3 regions of the Sporolactobacillus sp. KGMB 08714 genome follow, and region 1 is predicted to be linked to each of the others. Evidence: riboswitches for the same ligand, from Rfam matches in the RefSeq annotation. Region 1 holds a riboswitch; each other region holds the start of a gene.
The links. A riboswitch is a leader RNA that binds a small molecule or an ion and turns the genes downstream of it on or off. The one in region 1 is predicted to bind lysine.
Positions count from the first base shown of each region.

Region 1 (7,888 bases):
CGAGCTCCGCGCTCCGCCGTATCCGCGCTCAGATCCGGACGGCCGACAGCCGCGTCAAACAGAAACTGGAAAACATCGTCCATTCAAGCGGTACGTCGAAGATGCTGTCGGATCCGATTATCACGATCCGCAATGATCGCCACGTCATCCCGGTCAAGCAGGAATACCGTGGTGCTTTCGGAGGCATCGTCCATGACCAGTCGGCCTCGGGAGCGACACTTTTCATTGAACCTCAGGCCATTGTCGACCTGAATAATCAGCTGAGCGAAGCAAGGGCAAAAGAACGGCATGAAGTGGAACGGATTCTGCGCGTCCTGACCGGAGAGACGGCAAAATCGGCGGACAGTCTGCTGGACCAGGTTGCCGGTCTCGCCCGTCTGGACTTCATTTTTGCGAAGGCTGATTACGGACACGCAATCAAAGGTTCGCGGCCGACGCTTAACGATCGCGGAATCATTAAAATGAAAAAGGCGCGCCATCCGCTCATCGATCCGGAACGTGTGGTGCCGATCGATGTCATTTTCGATGAATCAACGCACGCCTTGATCATTACCGGGCCGAATACAGGGGGCAAGACCGTCTCATTGAAAACGATCGGACTGGTGACGCTGATGGCCCAGTCCGGACTTCAGATACCTGCGGAAGACGGCTCGGAAATCTGCGTTTTCAAGAAGGTCTTTGCCGATATCGGCGATGAACAGTCCATTGAACAAAGCCTTAGCACGTTCTCTTCCCATATGACCAACATTGTCGCTATTATAAAAGAAGTCGATTTCGGCAGCCTCGTTCTATTCGATGAACTGGGTGCGGGAACCGATCCCCAGGAAGGGGCGGCGCTGTCGATTGCCATTCTGGATGCGGTTTATGCGCGAGGCGCGACCATTGTCTGCACGACCCATTACAGCGAGCTGAAAGCGTATGCTTACGAAAGAGCAGGTGTGATGAATGCCAGTGTCGAATTCGATGTGGAGACACTGAGTCCGACTTACCGGCTGCTGCTCGGCGTTCCCGGACGGAGCAACGCTTTTGAAATTTCGAAAAAACTGGGCCTGCCGGCCGACATTATCGATGCCGCCAAACTGCAGATCAGCCGCGAAACGAATCAAGTTGATAAAATGATCGCCTCGCTGGAAAAGAACCGGAAAGCGGCGGAACGGGAAGAAGAAACGGCGCGCCACCTCAAGCTTGAGGCCGAGGAAAAAGAGGCGTCTCTTGCAGAAAAGCTGAACGAACTGGAAAATAAGAAAGAACTGATTCTGAAACAGGCGAAGAAAAAAGCGGAGCATTCGCTGCAGGAAGCGCGGCTTGAGGCCGAGGCCATCATCGATGAGCTGCGTCATTATCAAAAACAGGGGCAGGTCAAAGAACATCAGCTGATTAATGCCAAGACGAGGCTGTCCCATGCTCTGGATGCCCTGGATCAGCCGGATCGCAAATCTTCTCCCGTTCCCGTGAAAAAGGCGGCAGCCGGTTTTAAACCGGGCGACCGTGTGAAGATCGTCAGCTACGGCCAGGACGGTTACATCGTAGAAAAAATCAACGATCACGAATATCTCGTTCAGGTAGGAATCCTGAAGATGAATGTAGCCGGAACGGATCTTAAGAGCGTGAGGGAAGAGAAAAAAGTGCGTCCCGTGGTCAATGTCCGTACGTCGGGACGGACGGTGAAGCCGGAACTGGATCTGCGCGGCGAGCGCTACGAGGATGCCATGCTTAAAGTCGAGAAATACCTTGATGAAGCCATGCTCGCCGGATATCCCCGCGTTTCGATCATTCACGGAAAAGGGACGGGAGCACTTCGAAAGGGTGTGACGAAGCTGATCGAGAAACATCCGAGGGTTAAAGATTCGCGTCTCGGCAGCCAGGGGGAAGGCGGCAGCGGAGTCACGGTCGTCGAGTTTAAGTAAATGCGGCGGGAAAAATCATCGCGTGAGCTGAATAATGGAATCTCGCCGATGGAGATGCTATACTTTGTCACATAAGAAGTAAGAATGATACAAGGAGGTCATGATTCCATGGCTATCAATCAGGTAAATGACGCAAATTTTGCGGATGAAACATCGAAAGGACTTGTGCTGGCCGATTTTTGGGCGACGTGGTGCGGCCCGTGCAAAATGATGGCTCCGGTTCTTGAAGAAGTCGATTCCGAATTATCGGATAAACTGAAAATCGTCAAGCTTGACGTTGATGAAAATCAGGCGACTGCAAGCAAATTCGGCGTGATGAGCATTCCGACGATGTTTCTCTTTAAAGACGGCGAAATTGCCGATAAGGTTGTCGGCTTTACACCGAAGGAAGCTCTCGTTGACCGTATCAAGCAGCACATCGGCTGATTACTACTGTAAAACGGATCGGGAAGCATCCGCAAGAACCGGAGCAGAAACGCGCAAAGCGTTTTTGACTCCGGTTTTCTGTTTCTCCGCAGTTCCGTGAGAGATGGTTGAATCTTTTGCCCATCTCAGTGATAATAAAAAGATGCAGGTTTTCTATTTTATTCGATACTCTGCTTCACAGTTTTTGTAAAGGATGAAGGAAACATGGCCAGCCGAAAAATTAAAGAGAAACTCAGCCTGCTGCCGAAACAGCCGGGCTGTTACCAAATGAAAAATATGCAGGGGGAAATTATCTACGTCGGAAAAGCCAAAAATCTGTTCAATCGCGTTCACTCCTATTTCAGCGGGTCGCACGATGCCAAGACGCAGCGCCTTGTTGCCGATATTGCCGATTTTGAGTATATCGTCGTATCCTCGGAAATCGAATCCCTGCTGCTCGAAATCAATCTGATTAAGAAATATGAGCCTAAATACAATATCATGCTTAAGGATGATAAAAGTTATCCTTATATCAAACTGACTTCAGAGACGTATCCCCGCCTGATCATTACGCGAAAAGTCAATCGGAAAAGCGGTAAATATTTCGGCCCTTATCCGAATGTCACGGCGGCAAATGAAACCAAGCGGCTGCTTGACCGTCTCTATCCGCTTCGGAAATGCCGGACCCTGCCGAATCGCGTCTGTCTGTATTACCATATCGGTCAGTGCCTTGCGCCATGCGTCAATGATATACCGAAGGAAACGTTTCAGAAAATGACCGAAGAAATCACCCATTTTCTGAACGGCGGCTATCAGGAAGTAAAACTCAGGCTGAAACAGGAAATGATCGACGCGTCAAACCGGCTGAATTTTGAAAAAGCCAAAGAGCTGCGCGATCAGATCCGCAGCATCGAGACTTTGATGGAAGAGCAGAAAGTGATTCTTAACGATCTTGATGACCGGGATATATTCGGCTATGCCTACGACAAAGGATGGATGTGTGTTCAGGTCTTCTTTATGCGCCAGGGAAAATTAATCGAGCGCGATGCGTCGATGTTTCCCTTTTATCAGGAACCGGAAGAGGATTTTCTGACTTTTATCGGCCAATTTTATTCCCGCCGGAATCATATCAAACCCAAAGAAGTGCTGATCCCTAATCAGGTTGACCGGCAGCTTGCCGGACAGATGTTGAAAACCGCCGTCCTTCAGCCGCAGCGCGGGCGGAAAAAAGAGCTTGTGCAGATGGCGGTTAAAAATGCGCAGATTGCTCTTAAAGAAAAATTCGCTTTAATTGAACGCGACGAAAAACGAACGGTCGGCGCCGTCGAACAGCTCGGAAAAGCACTGGACATGCCGGCACCGCACCGGATCGAGACGTTTGACAACTCAAATATTCAGGGAACGGATCCCGTTTCGGCCATGGTTGTTTTTGAGGACGGCCGCCCGAAAAAAAACGATTATCGTAAATACCGCATTAAGACGGTCGAAGGTCCGGATGATTACGCGACAATGAAAGAGGTCGTCCGCCGCCGCTATACGAGGCTGCTTAAAGAGGCTGCTGTTCTGCCGGATCTGATTCTGATCGACGGCGGCAAAGGACAGCTTGCCGCAGCCATTGATGTTCTGGAAAATGAATTCGGCCTTTATATTCCTGTCTGCGGCCTTGTCAAGGATGATAAGCACCGGACTTCGCAGCTGGTCGCGGGCGAGCAGTCGCTGCCTGTTCCTCTTGCCAGAAACAGTCAGGCTTTTTATCTGCTGCAGCGCATTCAGGATGAAGTGCACCGCTTTGCTATTACATTCCACAGGCAGGTCAGGAACAAAGCGATGATCCATTCCGTACTGGACGATATCCCGGGAATCGGCAAACAGCGGAAGCAAGCACTGCTGCGGAAATTCGGCTCTGTAAAGAAAATTCGCGAGGCAAGCAGCGAGAATTTAATGGAAGCCGGCCTGCCGCATAAAATAGCGGAGAACGTTAAAAAATATTTGAGCGATCCTTCTTAAAAGGTGTTGTTTCAAAACATGAATTTTGTTATAATTTCCGTAACTTAATTTTTTCAAATATCTAGTGATAGAGGAGCGGTCTTCATGACTAAACCGCGCGAGAAGGGTGAACTTCACCGACCGCGGCGGAAAGGGGAGCCTGCCGAAGCCGGAAGCGGTTCATCACGCAGCCGGCTGGATCTGCGCTGAATAAGCGCAGAGCTGTCACACTCATGGGTGTGGAGAACTATCTCAGCATGTTGGAAAACGTTCGATTGTTCAGCAGCGGGGATTCTCGCTGTTCTTTTTATCAGCGAAGATGTTCGAAATTTAAGGAAGTACGTGCTCTTTCAAGGGTCCCGCTGTTTCTGTATAGAGGGCGAGAGAGGGGCGGCGGCAGATCTTATGCCGGCCAATAACTAAAGGAGCGAGGAAGAGTGGCTTTAACAGTGATGAAGTTTGGTGGAACATCGGTAGCGACGGTGGAGCGGCTTCAGAAGGTCGCGGACAGGATCATCGACAGGAAGAAGGCCGGCAGTCAGCTGATTGTCGTCGTTTCTGCGATGGGCAAGACAACGGACGAACTGGTGTCGATGGCTGGTGAGATCTCGGACAGGCCGTCAAAACGGGAGATGGACGTCCTCCTGTCGACGGGTGAACAGGTGACGATCGCTCTCCTGGCGATGGTACTGATTGAACGCGGCTGCCCGGCGATTTCTTTTACGGGCTGGCAGGCAGGGATCAGGACAGAGGACGTTCATGAGTGTGCACGGATCGGGTCCATCGATACATCACAGATCCGCCCGCACTTGAAAGAAGGACGGGTTGTCATCGTCGCCGGCTTCCAGGGGGTTACGGAAAAAGGTGAGATCACGACGCTCGGGCGCGGTGGATCGGACACGTCGGCCGTCGCACTGGCTTCGGCTTTCGGTGCCGAAAAATGTGAAATTTACACGGATGTCACTGGTGTCTTTACAACAGATCCGCGTTATGTCGGCAAGGCCAGGAAGCTGAAAGAAATCAGCTATGATGAGATGCTTGAAATGGCTTACCTTGGTGCGGGTGTTCTCCACCCGAGGGCCGTCGAATATGCGAAGAACAGCCATATCGAACTGGTTGTACGCTCATCTTTTACAGATGAAGAAGGCACGGTCATTAAGGAGGAAGTAGCAATGGAGAAGTCAAAGGCCGTCAGAGGACTTGCATTTGAGAAAAACGTAACGAAAGTGACATTGCTTGGCCTTCCGAACAGTGTCGACGCAGTATCGCGGGTGTTTGATGCGCTCGCCAAGCGGCACATCAATATTGATGTGATCGTTCAGAATGTACTTAACGAGGAAAAAACAAGCCTTTCGTTTACAATTGATCGCGATGTACTGAACGAAACGGTTGAAGTGCTGCGCGCTCAGGTGAAAGAACTGGCCTTTCACCAGCTGGTTTTTGAATCCGAACTGGCCAAAGTATCAATTATCGGCTCCGGCATGGCCTCAAATCCCGGGGTGGCTGCCCGGATGTTTCATGCACTGGCTGCCGAAAATATCAAAATCAAGATGATCAGCACTTCTGAAATTAAGGTTTCGACAATCATCGATGAAGACAAGCTTCTGGAAGCACTGGATACGCTTCATGAAACTTTTCACCTTGCGGAGCAGGAATCGATCCGTTTTTGATTCAATTCTGCGCACAGGCCGTAAAAAAAAAGTCCCCGGAGACAATCATAAATCCCGGCGGGCTTCTTTTATTTTTTAAATGCTATTTAAAATGAGCCGAGCGTATCGTTTTTCATTTTTTTTCGGGCAGTCCGCGTCGCCGGCTCTGTGTTTCTGTCAATCGGATCTTTCGCGTCCCATTTAACTGTAAATAAGGCTTTCTTTTCACGGCCTTTCCGTATATCCGTATAGCTCTCCGCCATAAATCCGAGAATCCGCTGCATTTGCTCGGCAATGAAACCGGCCTCCAGAGCAAAAGAAACGGATTCGGGATGATCCTTAATTCTTGATTCAATGAGGGCTGAACGGCAATCAAAAGTAATTTTGCTTTTCCCCTTTTCGAGCATCGTTAATGTTCCCCATCCGGCCTGTGTGAAAAAATCCGCCAGCTGCTCCTCGTTATCCAACGGGTAGTGCCTTGCGATCTTTCGCCCGGACCAATAAAGAATCGATGCGGTTTCTTCCCCGAGCAGTTCGGGTATCAATTCGTTTCTGATCAACTCATAACCGAAAGCCGGAACGCTGGCATCGCCAAAGTGCTCGGGCTGCGGATAGATGTCGCCTCGTGTCATTTCTTCATCTCCTCTCCGACTATTATATCTTTTTTTCCTTCAAATCACTACGGCCATAAAAGACAGCGTTTTCAATTTTTCATTTGACTGTCAAAAAACCGAGGGTTACAATGAATTTGTGACAAAAAAATGTCATTAAAGATTCACAACCGGCCAAATATAAGCGCTAACATTTCTGTCGGAGGGGGAAGCATCATGGCTGAAAATGATTTCGCCTGGCACCGTCTGCATTCTCTGCTGGGGGTTATCCCCGTCGGTCTGTTCCTGATAGTCCACCTGACTGTCAACTTTCAGGCAACCAAGGGATCGGACGCCTTCAATCAAGCGGCGTCTTTTATGGAACATCTTCCATATCTGCTCTTTTTGGAAATCGTTTTAATCTATTTACCGATTTTGTATCACGCAATTTACGGAATTTACATGGCATTTACGGCAAAAAATAATGTCGGAAATTTTGGCTTTTTTAGAAACTGGATGTTTTTGCTGCAGCGGCTGTCCGGTTTGTTTCTGGTTATTTTTCTTGCCTGGCATGTCTGGGAAACAAGAGTTGCCATGGCACTCGGGACGCCATTGAATTATGAAATGATGGCCCATCTTCTCACCAATCCATGGATGATTGCTTTTTATATGATCGGAATCCTGTCAGCTGTTTTTCACTTCTCTAACGGGCTTTGGTCGTTCTGTGTGCACTGGGGCATTCTTGTATCCCCGCACTCGCAAAGAATCGGCACTTATGTGGTCGCCGTCATTTTTGTTCTGCTGGGCTATGTCGGCATCCGGGCCCTATTCGCATTTATCGCTTAAAAAGCAAGTTCAGTAATCTATTAAGGGGTGAGCCTATTGAGTAAAGGAAAAATTATCGTTGTAGGCGGGGGCCTCGGCGGTTTAATGTCCACGGTAAAAGCAGCGGAAGCAGGTGTTGAAGTCGAACTATTTTCAGTAGTTCCGGTTAAGCGGTCGCATTCCGTGTGCGCGCAGGGAGGCATTAACGGTGCCGTCAATACAAAAGGCGAAGGCGATTCAACGTGGCAGCACTTTGACGATACGATTTACGGCGGCGACTTTCTCGCCAATCAGCCGCCGGTCAAGGCGATGTGCGAGGCGGCACCGGGCATCATTCATTTAATGGACCGCATGGGCGTCATGTTCAACCGTACGTCTGAAGGGCTGCTCGATTTTCGGCGCTTCGGCGGGACCGAGTACCACCGGACGGCTTATGCGGGCGCTACGACAGGCCAGCAGCTTCTCTATGCGATGGATGAACAGGTCAGACGGTTTGAAACCGAGGGACTCGTTCATAAACATGAGT
Region 1 is NZ_JAUUBW010000056.1:84,410-92,297, reverse strand. Features, by position in the region: gene Q6A92_RS17790 (endonuclease MutS2) at 1-1,907, shown strand, start outside; gene trxA (thioredoxin) at 2,016-2,333, shown strand; gene uvrC (excinuclease ABC subunit UvrC) at 2,538-4,319, shown strand; lysine riboswitch at 4,380-4,556, shown strand; gene Q6A92_RS17775 (aspartate kinase) at 4,736-5,968, shown strand; gene Q6A92_RS17770 (YslB family protein) at 6,055-6,579, opposite strand; gene Q6A92_RS17765 (succinate dehydrogenase cytochrome b558 subunit) at 6,775-7,383, shown strand; gene sdhA (succinate dehydrogenase flavoprotein subunit) at 7,420-7,888, shown strand, end outside.

Region 2 (7,888 bases), on a different contig from region 1:
CGAGCTCTCCGATGCGCTCGATCTATCTCCTGAAGATATTGTGCTTTCTCAGGAGGCGATCCGGGCACCGTCATCCATTCATGAAACGGTCTTTGAAAATGACGGCGATCCGATCACAATCCTGGACCAGATTTCAGATGGGGAAAGCGGCAAATGGTTTGATAAGATGGTCGTCCGGGAAGCTGTGGAGCATCTTGATGAACGGGAAAAGCTGATTGTCTATCTTCGTTATTATAAAGACCAGACACAGACCGAAGTCGCCTCACGTCTGGGAATTTCCCAGGTTCAGGTTTCCCGGCTTGAAAAAAAAATACTGGAAGAAATTAAAAGCCAGATGGCTGAATAGCCTTCAAAAAAAATGATCCGCTCTTTCCGCAGAGCCGGATCATTTTTTTTGAACGGTACCGGATTAAAAAAGGCAACGGTTCGCCTGACTGTGAATCGGAGGCCTGCATATTTTTCACCATCCGGCAGATAATAAAATTTCAGAAGGGAGCTTGATCACGATGCTAAATGACCCGAAAAATTACAGCAAGAATATTAAACCCTTTCAACCGAGAGTTCCGTATTTCATGAACTGCCTGAAAGCCTTTTTCGTCGGGGGCCTGATTTGTCTCGCCGGCCAGTGTATCCAGACCGGCTATATCTACTTTTTTCATTTTACAAAACAATCGGCAGGCGATCCGACCGCCGCAACACTGATTCTTATTTCGGCATTAATGACCGGATTCGGCTTCTATGATAAAATTGCCCGATTTGCCGGAGCGGGTTCAATCGTTCCGGTTACCGGATTTGCCAATTCGATAACCAGTGCGGCTCTGGAACACAAAAATGAAGGGATCGTCCTCGGCATCGCAACCAATTTATTTTCGCTGGCCGGGGCCGTGATCGTCTTCGGAGTCGTTTCTGCAGCCGTCCTCGGCATCATCCGTCTATTTATTGAGCAGATTTTCTAGAGAGGAGGAAACGCCAGTGAGCAAGCTGAGAAAACAAACATGGCGGTTTGATCACCCGATTTTTCTTGCCGCAACCGGAACAACGGTCGGACCGCTCGAGTCGCGCGGTCCGCTTTCGGGAAATTTTGACAAAGCCTATGAATCGCTGAACTGCGGAGAAAAGGATTGGATCGAAGCAGAGAAAACTTTGATGCGGCGGGCGATCTCTTACTGTCTTGCCAAAGCGGGAAAAATAGAAGGGGACATGGATTTGTTTCTGGCAGGAGATCTTATGGACCAGACGGTGACTTCCAATTTTATTGCACGGGAAAACCGGGTTCCTTTTTTCGGCATGTTCGGAGCCTGCTCAACGTCAATGGAAACGCTGGCGGCCGGGGCACAGCTGGTCGACAGCGGGTTTGCGGACAATGTCCTCTGCGCGGTCAGCAGTCATAATGCGACGGCCGAGCGCCAATTCCGAAATCCGACAGAATACGGAGGGCCTTCCAATTTAACCCAAACGTTCACGGTGACCGGAGCGGGTGCGACAATCGTGACAAAAGAACCGGGTAAAGTCCGGGTGAGCGAGGCGACAATCGGCAGAGTCATTGACTGGGGAATCGGGGATCCGAACAATCTGGGGTCGGCCATGGCCCCTGCAGCCGCGGACACCATCTGGGCTCATTTTCAGGACACAGGCCGGGTGCCCGAAGATTACGATCTGATTGTGACGGGCGACCTTTCAAGTGTCGGCGTTCCGATCCTGAGGGAACTGCTGATTGAAAAGGGACTGGATATTACGGATGTACATCAGGATTGCGGACTGATGATCTACAGCCCGGACCAGCCTGTCGGTGCGGGAGGAAGCGGATGCGCCTGTTCCGCAGTGGTGACCTACGGTTATTTGTACAAAAGACTGGCCGAAGGCTCCCTGAAGCGGGTTTTGGTCGTGGCTACGGGAGCGCTTCTCAATAATGCAACGGCGAAACAGAAAGATACCATTCCGTGCATTGCCCACGGGGTTGTTCTTGAAACGGCAAAGGTGGGAGCAGAATGATTTTTCTCTATGCTTTTCTTATCGGTGGTGCTATATGCGTAATCGGGCAGCTGCTTTTAGACGTTTTCAAGCTCACACCCGTTCATGTTGTTGTCTCATTTGTCGTTCTCGGTGCGGTGCTCGACGCATTCGGTCTCTACGATAAACTGATTGAATTTGCCGGGGCCGGGGCGACGGTTCCGATCACCAGTTTCGGCCATTCTCTCCTGCACGGTGCGATGTCGGAGGGGCATAAACACGGTTATCTCGGAATTGCAATCGGAATTTTTAAGCTGACCTCTTCCGGTATCACTTCGGCTATTTTGTTCGGATTTCTTATCGCACTTTTCTTCAAACCGAGAGGATAGGCGAAAAGTCAAAGGGGAGTCAGAGGCTATGCAAAAGCAGGATGAAAAGACACCGATCAGTGCCGATATCAGCGAAAATTCCCAAACAATGTATCGGATCTTTGATTTCGGTCCGGCCAATTTTGACATGGGCGAGCGCAGCATTAAGATACTCGGGCGGGAAAGCAAGATTTATTATACGAACAGTCTGATGGATACGAGCATTTTAGTCGTTATGATGCGCGAGTTTATGCGCCTCTCCAACCGTAATGAGCACGTTTCCGATGTTTTTCAGGAAATTAAGCAGCATCTTGTTCACGAACAGGTCGAGGAGATACAGACGATCGATGACGCGGTCGACCGGCTGCTCACCGGACGGATGATCGTATTGGTTGACGGCGAGACGAGCGGTTTCAGCATCGATCTGCGCCATTATCCCGGACGCCAGCCGGAAGAACCTGAGGTCGAGAAAGTCGTCCGCGGATCAAAAGACGGATTTACAGAAAATATTATTGAAAATTCCGGCCTGATCCGCCGCCGGATTCGCGATCCGCGCTTTCGCAGCGACTTAATCCAGGTCGGTTTGCGGTCGAAAACCGATGTGAGCCTGTGCTATTTAAAGGATGTGGCCAACCCGGGCCTGATTAAAACAATAAAAAAAGAACTTCAGTCTATCAAAATCGACGGAATTCCGATGGCGGACAACGCTGTGGAGGAATTTATTCTTAAACAGGGATGGAATCCGTTTCCGCTCGCACGCTACACCGGACGTCCGGATGTAGCGGCCGCACACATCCTGGAGGGCCACATCGTTATGATTACGGACACTTCTCCCAGTGCCATGATTCTGCCGACCACATTGTTTCATCATATACAGCATGCCGAAGAATACCGGCAGGTCACCATATCGGGCGCATTTGAACGGTGGGTGCGTTTTATTGCTATATTCGGCTCTATTTTTCTCGTGCCTCTCTGGCTTTTGCTCGTGCAGGATCATTTGCTCCCGTCACAGCTGAGTTTCATCGGACCGGACAAAAAAGACTTTCATATTCCGCTGGTCGTTCAAATCCTGATTGCGGAGGTCGGTATCGAAACCTTGCGGATGGCTGCGATCCATGTGCCGACGCCGCTCTCGACGGCACTCGGCCTGATTGCCGCCGTCCTGATCGGACAGATTGCCATCGAAGCAGGCGTCTTCGTACCGGAAGTGATTCTCTATACTTCCGTTTCCGCGGTCGGCGGATTCGCGACGCCGAGCTATGATCTGCAGCTGGCCAATAAAATTATCCGGATCCTGCTGATCCTGACGGTCGCTTTTTTTCATGTACCCGGTTTCATGATTGTAATCACTTTAACCATCATCTATCTTTCGCATGTGAAAAATCTGAATACACCCTATCTATGGCCGTTTATCCCCTTTAACCCGACCGGCCTCTACAATATACTGATGCGCCGGGCGATGCCGACATCTGTGCTCCGCCCCAGTATTGTCCGTCCGCTTGATAAATATCGGCAGCCGCCGAAAAGCAAACCGAATTAAAACTTGTCTTTATCTCCCGATCATGGTACACTGACACTAAATTTCACACACGATCATCCTTTCAATAGATATGAGGAGCAAGGCAAATGAGTACGGAATGGGAGCCCGGGAAGCAGACATCATTCCGGAAAGATCAACTTGCCGGAACGTCTTTTTTCCCAGGAGCAGGCTGCCGGGCTGCCGTCGGTCTCACTGCCGATAAATGATGAAGCGGTGGAGCACTTTTCGGGCGAACAGATACGACAGGGCCTGTATACACTTCGCTATACAGGTCTTATTTGTGCTATCGCCCCGGGCATCCTCTGAATCGACGAAGCGATGAAACGGAAATCGGGCGAATGTGTATCGGCATGACGGAGGGAGGAGATTTCTTTGCACGGGACACAAACGATTGGGAAAAACGGTCATCTTTATATCGGCGGATCGGATGCCGTACGGCTTGCGGAAAAGTTCGGAACGCCGCTTTATGTTTATGATACGGCACTGATAAAACAGAAAATCAGGCTGTTTCAGGAGGCCTTTTCCAGACACAGCGCCCTGAACTGGCAGATTGCCTATGCCAGCAAGGCTTTTTCAACGCTCGCGATGATTCAGCTCGCGGGTGATTTCGGCCTTTCGCTCGATGTCGTTTCAGGCGGCGAACTCTATACCGCTCTGAAAGCGGGATTCCCGCCGGAACGTATCCACTTTCACGGCAATAACAAATCGGCGGATGAGCTGGCCCGGGCCCTGGATGCCAAAATAGGCACGGTCATCGTTGATAATTTTTCGGAATTGAGCATGCTTGAGCAGATGTGTGCCGCAAGAGGACAGAAAATAGAGATTCTGCTCAGGATCACACCGGGGGTTGAAGCACATACACATGAATTTATTATGACCGGGCATGACGATACCAAGTTCGGATTTAATCTGGACAACGGAATGGCCGAAAGGGCCGTCTTCCTGGCTCTCCATTCTGAGCATCTTATTCTGAAGGGCCTCCATTGTCATATCGGTTCACAGATTTTCGAGACGGAGGGATTTATCAGAGCCATCCGGGCACTCTTCAGCCATATGAACGAGTGGGAACACCACATGCATTTTCGCATGAAGGTACTGAATGTCGGCGGCGGATTCGGAATCAAGTACACCAGCAAGGACCATCCGCTTCCGATCGGCCGCTTCATTGACGTGATTGCCGACACGATTGAGGATGAGTGTGCACGCCATTCCCTCCGTATACCCGAGGTCTGGATTGAGCCGGGCCGCTCGATCGTCGGCGAAGCAGGAACGACACTTTACACGCTCGGTTCGTCAAAAACTATTCCGGGTATCCGGGAATTCATCTCCATCGACGGAGGAATGACCGATAATATCCGTCCGGCTCTGTATCAGGCAAATTATGAAGCCATCTGTGCGAACCGTGCCGATGAACCGGCGGAAAAAAAAGTAACGATTGCCGGAAAATGCTGTGAAACCGGCGACGTCCTGATTAAGGATGCTTTTGTTCCCGAATCGTGCAAAATGGGCGATATTCTGGCTGTTTTCTGTACCGGAGCCTACGGATATTCGATGGCCAGCCACTACAACAGGCTGCCGAATCCGGCGGTCGTTTTTGTAGAAGACGGAGAGGCATCCATTGTCGTGCGCAGAGAGACTTATGAGGATCTGATCCGGAACGATGTACCGCTGCGAACCTTCTCGTCGCGCCAATGATTCCATCTTCAGGCGGCGTGAAACCGGCTCCCCGATTCTATAGATGCACTTTTCACCGCTTTTGGTTATAATATAGAGCGTGATCTATTTTAGAAGAAGGTTCACGTGCGCAAAATTCATTATCTCGTGGTAATGAGGGGTCAAAAAATGCTGATTCGTTACAAAAAGAGTTATGAAAAGATAGCAATGGGTTTGCTGTCTTTTGTCCCGTCGGAGAAAGAGATAAAGGCGCTTCTGCAGACGATAAAAAAGTACGAAGAAGACGAAAAATGGCAGTTGTTTTTATGGAAAGACGGGGACGACATCATCGGTGTGATCGGTATCCATTTTAAGGACGACCATGAGGCGGAAATCGAACATATCAGCGTCAACCCGTCGTATCGGGCCCAGGGCATCGGCAAGGCGATTATTCTTGCCCTGGGCGGGGCGCTCGGTGAAAATGTTCAGGTGATGCCGTCGGCCGCAATAAAATCTTATTTTGATAACTGCTTCCGTGAAGAAGAAAAAGAAACCAAGGAGTAAGGGTTTCTTTTTTCATTTCAGCAGGGGGAAGCCATCTGCTCTCTCAGATTGCATGCGGCAGGACTTTACGGAGGGCGGGAAAGTCTCCCCCGGACGGACGGACCGGAATAAAAGAAAGCAGGCCATGTCCGGCGGGCCCTGCGAACCCGGCGGCACTGGCTGGGAGCAGATGCACGGATACATACGCTTAGGCGTTGATATTGCCGTCAGGCATGAATCAGAGGGATGAAGTTTGGAGTACACAGTGAAAATTGATGCTTTCGAGGGGCCTCTTGATTTGCTTCTGCATTTAATCAAGAGACTGGAAATCGATATTTACGATATTCCGGTTGCGGAAATCACCGACCAATATCTGGATTTTATCCATCAGATGCAAAAACTTAATCTGGATGTAGCCAGCGAGTATCTGGTGATGGCTGCAACGCTCGTTGCTATGAAAAGCCGGATGCTGCTTCCGAAACCTGCACTGCCTGATGAAGAAGCGGACGAATCCTACGAGGATCCGGAGGAAAGCCGTGAGGCGCTCATGCAGCAGCTGATCGACTACCGGCGTTATAAGGAAGCGGCCGAGGCACTGAGAACAAACGAGACGGAACGGCTGCAGCTTTTCTCAAAACTTCCAAGCGATCTGAGCTGTTATACAAACCGGGACGCAGCGCCGATTCCCGTATCCGGGCGGGCGACGATTCACGATATGCTGAAGGCCGTTCAGCGGATGATGATCCGCAAAAGGCTGGAAGAGCCCCTTGACACAAAAATTAACCGGCAGCCGCTTCCGATCGGACATCAAATGAACGAAATGCTCAACGCTCTGAAGCGCGCCGGGCGCCCGATCCGTTTCGATTCCTTTTTTCGCCGTCCGGATCGGACCAGCGTGATCGTTACCTTTCTGGCCTTATTGGAACTTATGAAAAAAAATGCAATCTATTGTGTGCAGGAAACAAATTTTGCCGATATTGTGGTCGGGCTTGAAAAAGGAGCTGATCAGTTTGAATCAGGAACAGATGTGTTCAATTATTGAGGGCCTTCTCTATCTGACCGGCGAAGAAGGCCTGACGATGGATCAAATCAAAGGGGTCATTCCGGACTGTTCCGAAAAAGAAATCAGAAACACGGTTGAGAAACTGAAAAAGGACAGGCTGGAAAACAAGGCTTCCGGCCTGATGATCGTCGACCTGCCGGACGGTTACCGGATGACGACGAAGCCTTCTATGGCAGCATACGCTGAAAAATTCACGGCCATTCCCCAAACGGCCCCGCTTTCGCAGGCTGCACTGGAAACGGTTGCGATCATCGCTTACAAGCAGCCCATTTCCCGGGTAGCCGTCGAAGAAGTGCGAGGGGTCAAGTCGGAGAGAGCACTCCATACACTGATGGCAAAGGGCCTGATTAAAGAAGTCGGTCGGGCCGAGGGAACGGGACGGGCGATTCTTTATGGAATCACATCCGTTTTTCTGGATTATTTCGGACTGCACACGATCGACGACCTGCCGCCGCTGTTGAATGAGACGATCCACCCGAACGAGCAGCTTGACGCTTTTGATCTTTTCTACGATAAATATAAAGAAACAATAAAAGATTTATAACGTTCCGCTCCTTTCGAAAACAAATCGGGAGATCGTTTGTTTATGACTGCATCGATCTCCCGCTGCCCGGGCCGTGCGCGGTCAGCCCCGTTCTTTTCCTGCTCCCCTGTCTATTCCCTGTTTCTCAAAACGCGACGAAAAAGATTCACTCATACTCATAATCCGCCTGTCCAAGCATAAGTTTGTATTAACGTCAGGACAGGGGATGGGTGTCATGAGGGTCACGT
Region 2 is NZ_JAUUBW010000022.1:47,010-54,897, reverse strand. Features, by position in the region: gene sigF (RNA polymerase sporulation sigma factor SigF) at 1-346, shown strand, start outside; gene spoVAC (stage V sporulation protein AC) at 507-956, shown strand; gene spoVAD (stage V sporulation protein AD) at 973-1,992, shown strand; gene spoVAE (stage V sporulation protein AE) at 1,989-2,339, shown strand; gene Q6A92_RS10820 (spore germination protein) at 2,368-3,858, shown strand; lysine riboswitch at 3,921-4,090, shown strand; gene lysA (diaminopimelate decarboxylase) at 4,225-5,553, shown strand; gene Q6A92_RS10810 (GNAT family N-acetyltransferase) at 5,701-6,075, shown strand; gene Q6A92_RS10805 (segregation/condensation protein A) at 6,308-7,096, shown strand; gene scpB (SMC-Scp complex subunit ScpB) at 7,065-7,661, shown strand; gene Q6A92_RS10795 (D-alanyl-D-alanine carboxypeptidase family protein) at 7,876-7,888, shown strand, end outside.
Region 2: linked by a shared signal. The riboswitch ahead of lysA (diaminopimelate decarboxylase) and the one ahead of Q6A92_RS17775 (aspartate kinase) in region 1 are both predicted to bind lysine.

Region 3 (7,888 bases), on a different contig from region 1:
CAGAGAGCTCGCATAGCGGACTGTTCCGAGGACATTGGCGATCGGTGCCGTCGGTCCGGGTTCGTTGCCCGCATGGTGCCAGTCATAGGCCATGATGAACATGAAATCGACGACGGCTCCGATCGCTTCATAGTCATAGCCCTTTACCCACGGAACCGTGTCGTCCATTTTCGCCGGCACGGCAATGCTCAGACGGATTCCGGCTGATTGGGTTCTCGCTTTCAGTGCCTGCAGGAATGCAACAAAGGCCTCTCTGTCGTCGGCGAGCACCCCTTCAAAATCGATATTGATCCCGCCATACCCATGCGACGTGGCAAGATTTATCAAGTTGTCGATCAGCCGTGCCTGTACATCGGGAGCATTCAGCATACGCTGTACGAGCGCGGGATTAAAACCCGTCTCCGATAGATTGGTCACCGCCAGGATCGGCGTCACACGCCTGCGCCAGGCTGCCAGAACCGCCGCCCTGTCGTTCATCGGGCTTAAATCGCCGTTCCAGTTAAAATGGGTTTCAAATAAACCTACATAAGTCAGGTAAGGCGCATGGCTTTCAATCAGCGCCTGATCGGCGGCGGGCGTCCGAAGCTGCGTATAGCTGAGAACGGTTGCCGGGCGCCGCTCAATGCCGGGAAGATTCAGTTTCATCCCGGGGCTCAGATTTTCCGGACGAATGCCCGGATTCGCCTGCGTTAATGCGTTCAGGGGTACGAAGGCCGCACGCGATATCGCCCAGAAACTGTCGCCGGGCTGCACAACATAAACATCACTGGTCACGAGCAGCGCCTGGCCGGTGACAATATTTGTCGCCGTCAGACCGTTCACTGTTCTTAATGTGTCAACGGGAATATTAAACCTCTGCCCGATGCCGTACAGAGAATCCCCCGCTTTCACTGTATAGACAAACATAGTCCCATCCTTTCCGCCCTTGTCCCGGGCGCCGCTATTCGCCTCATGATCGATTAGGCGTTTCCCTCTATCCTATTCTCCGCACCTGCGGGTGTGCCTCTTCGGATCAGGCAGCCGTTCCAAATTGACAGAGCAGGAATGAATGGGATAAAATTTTTTCGTCTGTTGCTTTTTCACAGCCCAAGGGGCCAGGGATTCCTGCGCGCAATGGATAATAGATGCAGGACAGCGATCGGCCGGAGCGAAGCCCGATCAAAGCGGCTTGTAAATAAGCGGTGCGTTGTTGCGATTTCTCTTGTTTGGAATAATGTAATAGGAATAACCCGTTGAAATTGGAGGCTTTTTCATGGTTGATTTCATTCCTTCAGAACTCGTCCGGACAATACCCGGCAACTATTTTGCCCGGATCGACCGAATGATTGATGCGTTTGAGAATAAAGGAATTGATCTGATTCATCTGGAAACGGGCAGTCCGGATCAGCCGACTCCGGAGCCTATCGTCCGGGCGCTCGGCCGCGCTGCGCGGCTTCCGGAGAATCAGGGCTATCCGCCGTACGGCGGCAAGCGAAGCGCCAAAGAAGCGATCGCTTCGTTCTATTTGCGGGAATACGGAGTGCCGCTCGATCCCGAGACGGAAATCACGGTTTTTGACGGGGCAACCATTGCCATCGCCGCACTGCCTCAGATTCTGCTGAATCCGGGCGACATCATGATCACGACGGATCCCGGCTATCCGATGTATTTTTCCTGTCCGTCGCTTGCAGGCGCCGACGTCTACGGCATTCCGGTACGCGCTGAAAATAACTTTCTGCCGGATTACCGGACGATTCCGGATCAGATTCTGGAAAAAGCCCGGCTGCTGATGCTGAACTATCCGAATAACCCGACAGGCGCCGTAGCGACGGAACAATTTTTTGCCGACACCCTTTCTTTCGCCCGGGCGTACCATCTGCCCGTCGTCCATGACTTCGCTTATGCCGCCTTCGGATTTGACGGCGTGCGCCCCCGCAGTTTCCTGCAGACGCCGGGCGCAAAAGAACAGGGCATTGAAGTCTGCACGATGTCCAAGACCTATAACATGGCCGGCTGGCGCTTCGGATTCGCCGCCGGGAACGCTTCAATCATCCGGGCATTCAATCGTTTTCATGAAATGGCACACAGCGACGTGTTCGGTGCGGTACAGGATGCCGCATCGGCTGCGCTGCTCGGTCCCCAGGACTCCGTCCGCGACCTGTGCGTACGCTACGAACGGCGCCGGAACGTCCTTGTCGAAAGCCTGCGCGCGATCGGCTGGAATGTTCAGGCACCAAAGGGCTCTTTTTTCTGCTGGTTCAGAATACCGGACGGGTATACTTCGGAGACGTTCGTCCGCGCACTGCTGGAAAGAGCACATGTTGCCATGGCACCGGGGATCGGATTCGGAAGCCATGGAGATCTGTTTGTGCGTGCAGGACTGCTGGAACCCGAAGGCCGCCTGCGCGAAGCCGCAAAAAGGATTCAGGCTTCCGGCATCCTGCAGGCAACGAACGTATAACAAAACAATGTCTGCCGGCCGATCAGGCTGTTCCGATTTGATCCGTAAAAAGGGGCCGATTCCAAAAACCTTGTAAAATTCAAGATCCGAGTTTATTAAACAATTTCTTTCCGGATCTTTCGTGGAAGCCTCCCTCCTGTCAAAAAGTCCTCCGTTTCTTCTTCAAAAGGCTGTCGACCGATGGCAGGACGAAGCCAATTAAGGACTTTCGCGGACTCTTACAAATAATCGGCAAAAATTTTAAGACTCCGGAACAAAAATCGACAGGTTCAGATGAGCCTGTCGATTTCTTATTTTCGGGCGGCCCTTTGACACGCCACTTCATGGCCGCAGCCATTATTTAGAATACTCCATAACCGATCAGCAGAATTACGATTAAAATAACGATGATCAGAAGCCACATAAAGAAAGTGGGTTCTTTTCTTTTGCGCCTGGCGAGCGTCATTTCCATTATGCCGATCAGGATCAGCGCAAGAATACCCTTTAAAATAAACAGCCATGGGAAGCCCTTCAACGCAAGCATCCACACGCCGGTCACGATCATCACAAGATAGGCCAGCCTCAGGCCGATTTTCCATCCGCGCTGCCGATAGAACGCGAAACCGAGAATAAACAGCAACACCATGATCCCCCACATGCCGCTATGTGTTTGTACTAAAAAGTGGAACAATGACAGCCCCTCCCGTTGTTTTTCCGTTAAAAAACGGACCGCTCTTTTCTATTTCACTGTCCAGTTTATCACGGAAAGCGCCCGGACTCACAATCCGCGACCTGAAGGTTTCTGCAGACCTAAATAAATCCGCCGGTCGATGTGCGGCCAGAAGCGGGGGAGTGCTCCTATCCGAAAAACGATGAGCCGTTATAAGCAATGCTTCATTGGCTGCCGGAACAAAGCCTGCCGCTACCGAGCGGACCGCCGCAATACCCGGTGCCGAAGTCGGGTGCACCCGCTGAGGACGATAAAATCGAACGGCGCATCGTCAGCTGTTTATTATAAATTTATATAGTCCCATCCAGGTCGGCAAACAGCATCCCAAAGTGCCAAGCGGCCGTTCAGGATGATCTCCGTTGCTGTTGAAAGGAGGAAATGCTTGGTGATATATATCTTATAATTTCAATTATTCGCACTTATTAATTCTTTAGCTGTCACAGTCGACTTTCCGCATTTTTCTGACGATGACTGGTGCTATTCTGCAACCTCAATCCGGGTTCTATTTGGATATCAACCGGATTCAGGGTGAGTCCGGCGTCATTTGGGCACGACCGATAAATCAGGTACATTGACCGATAATATTGCCGCGATGACCGATAAAACCGGTATATCGACCGATAAAGCAAGCACGGCGACCGATTAAACCGCTACATTGACCGATAAAGCGAGCACGGCGACCGATAAAATCGCTGCGTTGACCGATAGCACGGGAGCCGATCGTTAAATCCACTGTGCCGACCGATAAACTGGATCCGATGACCGATAAAACCGGTATATCGACCGATAAAGCGAGTACGGCGACCGATAAAATCGCTGCGTTGACCGATAAGCCTGGTGTGTCGACCGATAATCGATGACCCGGATACAACGGCCGACAAACCCTCCTGAAACAGGGCCGTTTAACATTTTGGTGCGAATTTTCGGATTTCGGTATGACTATCGTTGATTTTAGCATTTACCGACGCTTTTCGGCACGATTCATACGAATGTACAATGGACGGAAGAAAAATATCGGGCACTTCCGCAATTTAGCACCCGGCCGCGTGTGATATCGTCCTTCAGAAAGAGCATATCGTCCCTCGTTGCTGTCCGGAAGAATACAGATCCCTTCCAGAAGAGCGGATGACGCATTCACGCTGCGATCGGCGCTTCCATAAGTCGGCCGTATTTCGTCCCATCCGTTTATTCGGCATAGTGTTTCTGCGAGATATCGCACTTTTCAAGGGGAATCAATTTCGCCTTCATCTTCCATTTGGCAATCAGCCAGACGGCCAGAAAGACGGGAATGCCGACGTAGGAAGCAATCAGGTTGCCCCAGTCGATCCTTCCGCCCGAAAAGGCGTTCATGCTTTGACCGATGACGACGATCATGCAGACGGCAAAGGCAAACAGGGGGCCGAATGGAAACCACTTCGCACGATAAGGCAGATTTTCAAGTTTTCCTCCCTGAGCGGAATAGGCCCGGCGAAAGCGCCAATGACTGACGGCAATGCCGAGCCAGGCAATGAATCCGCACATGCCCGAAGCACTGAGCAGCCAGTTATAGACGATACCGTCGCCAAAACCCGATGCCAGAAAAGCGAGAAAGCCGAATGCCGCCGTTATGATCAGCGACCAGAGCGGAATACCGTTTTTCGTGACAAAGCCGAGAAGCCTGGGTGCCTTGCCCTTTCTTGCAAGCGCATAAAGAATCCGCGTCGAAGCATACAGCCCGGAGTTGCCGGCCGAAAGCACCGCAGTTAAAATCACGGCATTCATGACAGAAGCCGCGACCGCAAGACCGGCCTTCTGAAACACCAGTGTAAACGGACTGACCATGATCGTGTCAGTAATCGACAAATTGTGATTGGTGTAAGGTATGATCATGCCGATGATAAAAATAGCCAGGATGTAGAACAGCAGGATCCGCCAAAATATTGTTTTCATGGCCTTCGGTACATTTTTCTCCGGATGCGTGCTTTCGCCGGCGCTGACGCCAAGCAGCTCCGTGCCCTGGAATGAATAGCCGGCCGCCAGAAAAACGCCGAACGTCGCCAGAAAGCCTCCGTGGAAGGGGGCGTCGCCGATCGTAAAATTTCGGAAACCGGGCACGCCGCCGCCGATAATCCCGACAATCATCAGAAGGCCGAGAACGATAAAGATAATGACCGTCGCAATTTTAATAAAAGCAAACCAATATTCCGATTCGCCGTACCCTTTTACAGACAGGGCATTCAGTAAAAAAATAATCAGCAAAAACAGGCCGCTCCAGAGTATCGACGGGCTGTCCGGGAACCAGAATTTCATGATCAGCGTTGCCGCGGACAGTTCGCTGGCGATGGTGATGGCCCAGTTATACCAGTAGTTCCAGCCGAGCGCAAAGCCGAATGACGGGTCAACGAATCGCGCTGCATAGGTGCTGAACGAACCGCTCGTCGGCATAAAGGCGGCGAGTTCGCCGAGGCTTGTCATCAGAAAATAGACCATGATGCCGATGATGCCGTAAGCAAGCAGGGCCCCGCCCGGTCCCGCCTGATAGATCGAGTTCCCGCTTGCCAGAAACAGCCCCGTGCCAATCGCTCCGCCGAGCGCAATCATCGTCAGATGGCGTGATTTCAGACCGCGCTTTAATGTTCTGGGCTTTTTTGTCGCTTCTTCATACTGCATGCTTCTTCCAATCTTCTGCTGCATCTTTCTTTTTCTCCCCTTTTTCTGTTCGTTCTCTCGGGAGACAGATGAAGAAAATAAAAACCGCCGGAAGCGCATCGTGCTTACGACGGACGAAATGTATCATACATGGGAGGATCGTTAAAAAAGGCGGAACATACCGGCGGCGCCTGTCCGACTCGCGTCATTCACGGACCCGCGCGGATACGGCTGCCGATCCCGGAAAGAATTTCTCACAACCTTACCGGTATCTATGCGATACTTTTTCAACTGACACTCAAAACGTGTGACTTTCCGAGCGGCGGCATGTTTCCATACAGCCTTCTCTTACTCTCTCCATCCATGTCTTCCGTCGATAGCACATCACATGTGTTTTCATGTGACAGTCCCGCCCCTCTTCGGATGCGGGCCCAGCACGCCCGTTAAGGCAACGGGCGCACTTCGGCGATGTTTCCTTTCACGCACAGTCAAGCGGCTTCCTTATGCCTTCCATACGCTAGTCTTAAACACCGCAACCTCTACCTCCTCTGGTCCATGCGAGGAGATCGGCCTTAAATACCAACAGTCATTGTACCCTTTATAGAACCCTTTTGCAATCGTCAATTCTTGTCTTCATTCGTTCGGAGAAACGGATGCCTTCATGCTGCCCCGCTCCGCTTCATACTGTGCTATCGTTTTCATGAATACGCGTCCGTATTTTTCCAGTTTTTGCTGTCCGACCCCTTTTATCATCAGGAATTCCCGGTCTTCCGCAGGCAGCTTCGCGCTCATTTCGCGGAGCGATTGATCAGAAAAGATAATATAGGGCGGCACGTACTCTTTCTGTGCGAGCTGCTTCCGCACGTTTTTCAACCGTTCAAACAGTTCATTATGAACTTCAAGCTGCACGGCCCGCACCGCACCCTTTTTCAGCACGTGTGTCTCTCCTTTTAGCACCGGCAGCGACCGGGCAGTCAGTGCCAGAGTCGGATAGGCGCCGCCCTGCTGGGCCAAATACTGCTCGGCGGTCAGAAAATCGATAAATTCGCCGATTCGCCGCTGTGTCAAATCTTTCATAATACCGTAAGTCGGCAGGGTATTCAGTTTATATTGAATGATTTTCTGATCGGCCGCCCCGGCAAGCACCTTAGTCACCATCGTTTTCCCGTAACGCTCGCGCAGCCGTTTAACACAGGAAAGCACTTTCTGTGCCGCCGTCGTGACATCCGTTTTTTCGCGGGTATCGAGACAGTTGCCGCAGTGACGGCACGGCTCGGAATTCTGTTCTCCGAAATAGCGGAGAATATAAGCCTGCAGGCAGGACTCCGTGTGGCAGTATCCGACCATCTGTTCAAGCTTATGATATTCCTCATTTTTCAGCGCATCGTCCATTTCCGATTGTTCGATAAAAAATTTCTGAAGCCGGATATCCTGCGGCGAAAAAAGCAGGATGCAGTCGCTTTTTTCACCGTCGCGCCCCGCTCTGCCCGCCTCCTGATAATAAGCCTCAATATTGCGGGGCATATTGTAATGAATCACATAGCGGACATTCGACTTGTTAATACCCATGCCGAAAGCGTTCGTCGCCACCAGCACCGATAAATCGTCATAGAGAAAATGCTCCTGGCCGGCCGCACGTTCTGCCTCGGAGAGACCCGCATGATATTTTCCGGCCGCGAATCCGTCTGTTGTCAGTCTGTCGCAGAGCCGATCCACTTCTTTGCGCGTCGCGGCATAAATAATGCCCGGCTGATCGCGATTCTTTTTTAGATAATCCCGCAAAAAAGCATCCGGATTCTGGCCGCGGATCACTTGAAAATTAAGGTTGTCGCGGGCAAATCCGGTGATGACGACGTGGGTCTGCGGAATATGGAGCAGCCGGCAGATATCGGCCGTAACACGCGGAGTGGCCGTTGCCGTCAGAGCGGCGACGGCAGGCTTGCGCGGGAAGCGGGCAATCATATCCGCAATCAGGCGGTAGCTCGGCCGAAAATCATGGCCCCACTGCGAGATACAATGGGCCTCGTCAACGGCGACAAGCGAGACGTTCATCTTCTCAAGTGCCTGCTGGAAAGCCGGAACCTCCAGACGTTCCGGAGCCACATACACCA
Region 3 is NZ_JAUUBW010000023.1:82,280-90,167, reverse strand. Features, by position in the region: gene Q6A92_RS11195 (glycosyl hydrolase family 18 protein) at 1-906, opposite strand, end outside; gene Q6A92_RS11190 (aminotransferase class I/II-fold pyridoxal phosphate-dependent enzyme) at 1,253-2,440, shown strand; gene Q6A92_RS11185 (DUF1516 family protein) at 2,781-3,110, opposite strand; gene Q6A92_RS11180 (hypothetical protein) at 3,712-4,020, opposite strand; gene Q6A92_RS11175 (amino acid permease) at 4,335-5,822, opposite strand; lysine riboswitch at 6,147-6,327, opposite strand; gene recQ (DNA helicase RecQ) at 6,411-7,888, opposite strand, start outside.
Region 3: linked by a shared signal. The riboswitch ahead of Q6A92_RS11175 (amino acid permease) and the one ahead of Q6A92_RS17775 (aspartate kinase) in region 1 are both predicted to bind lysine.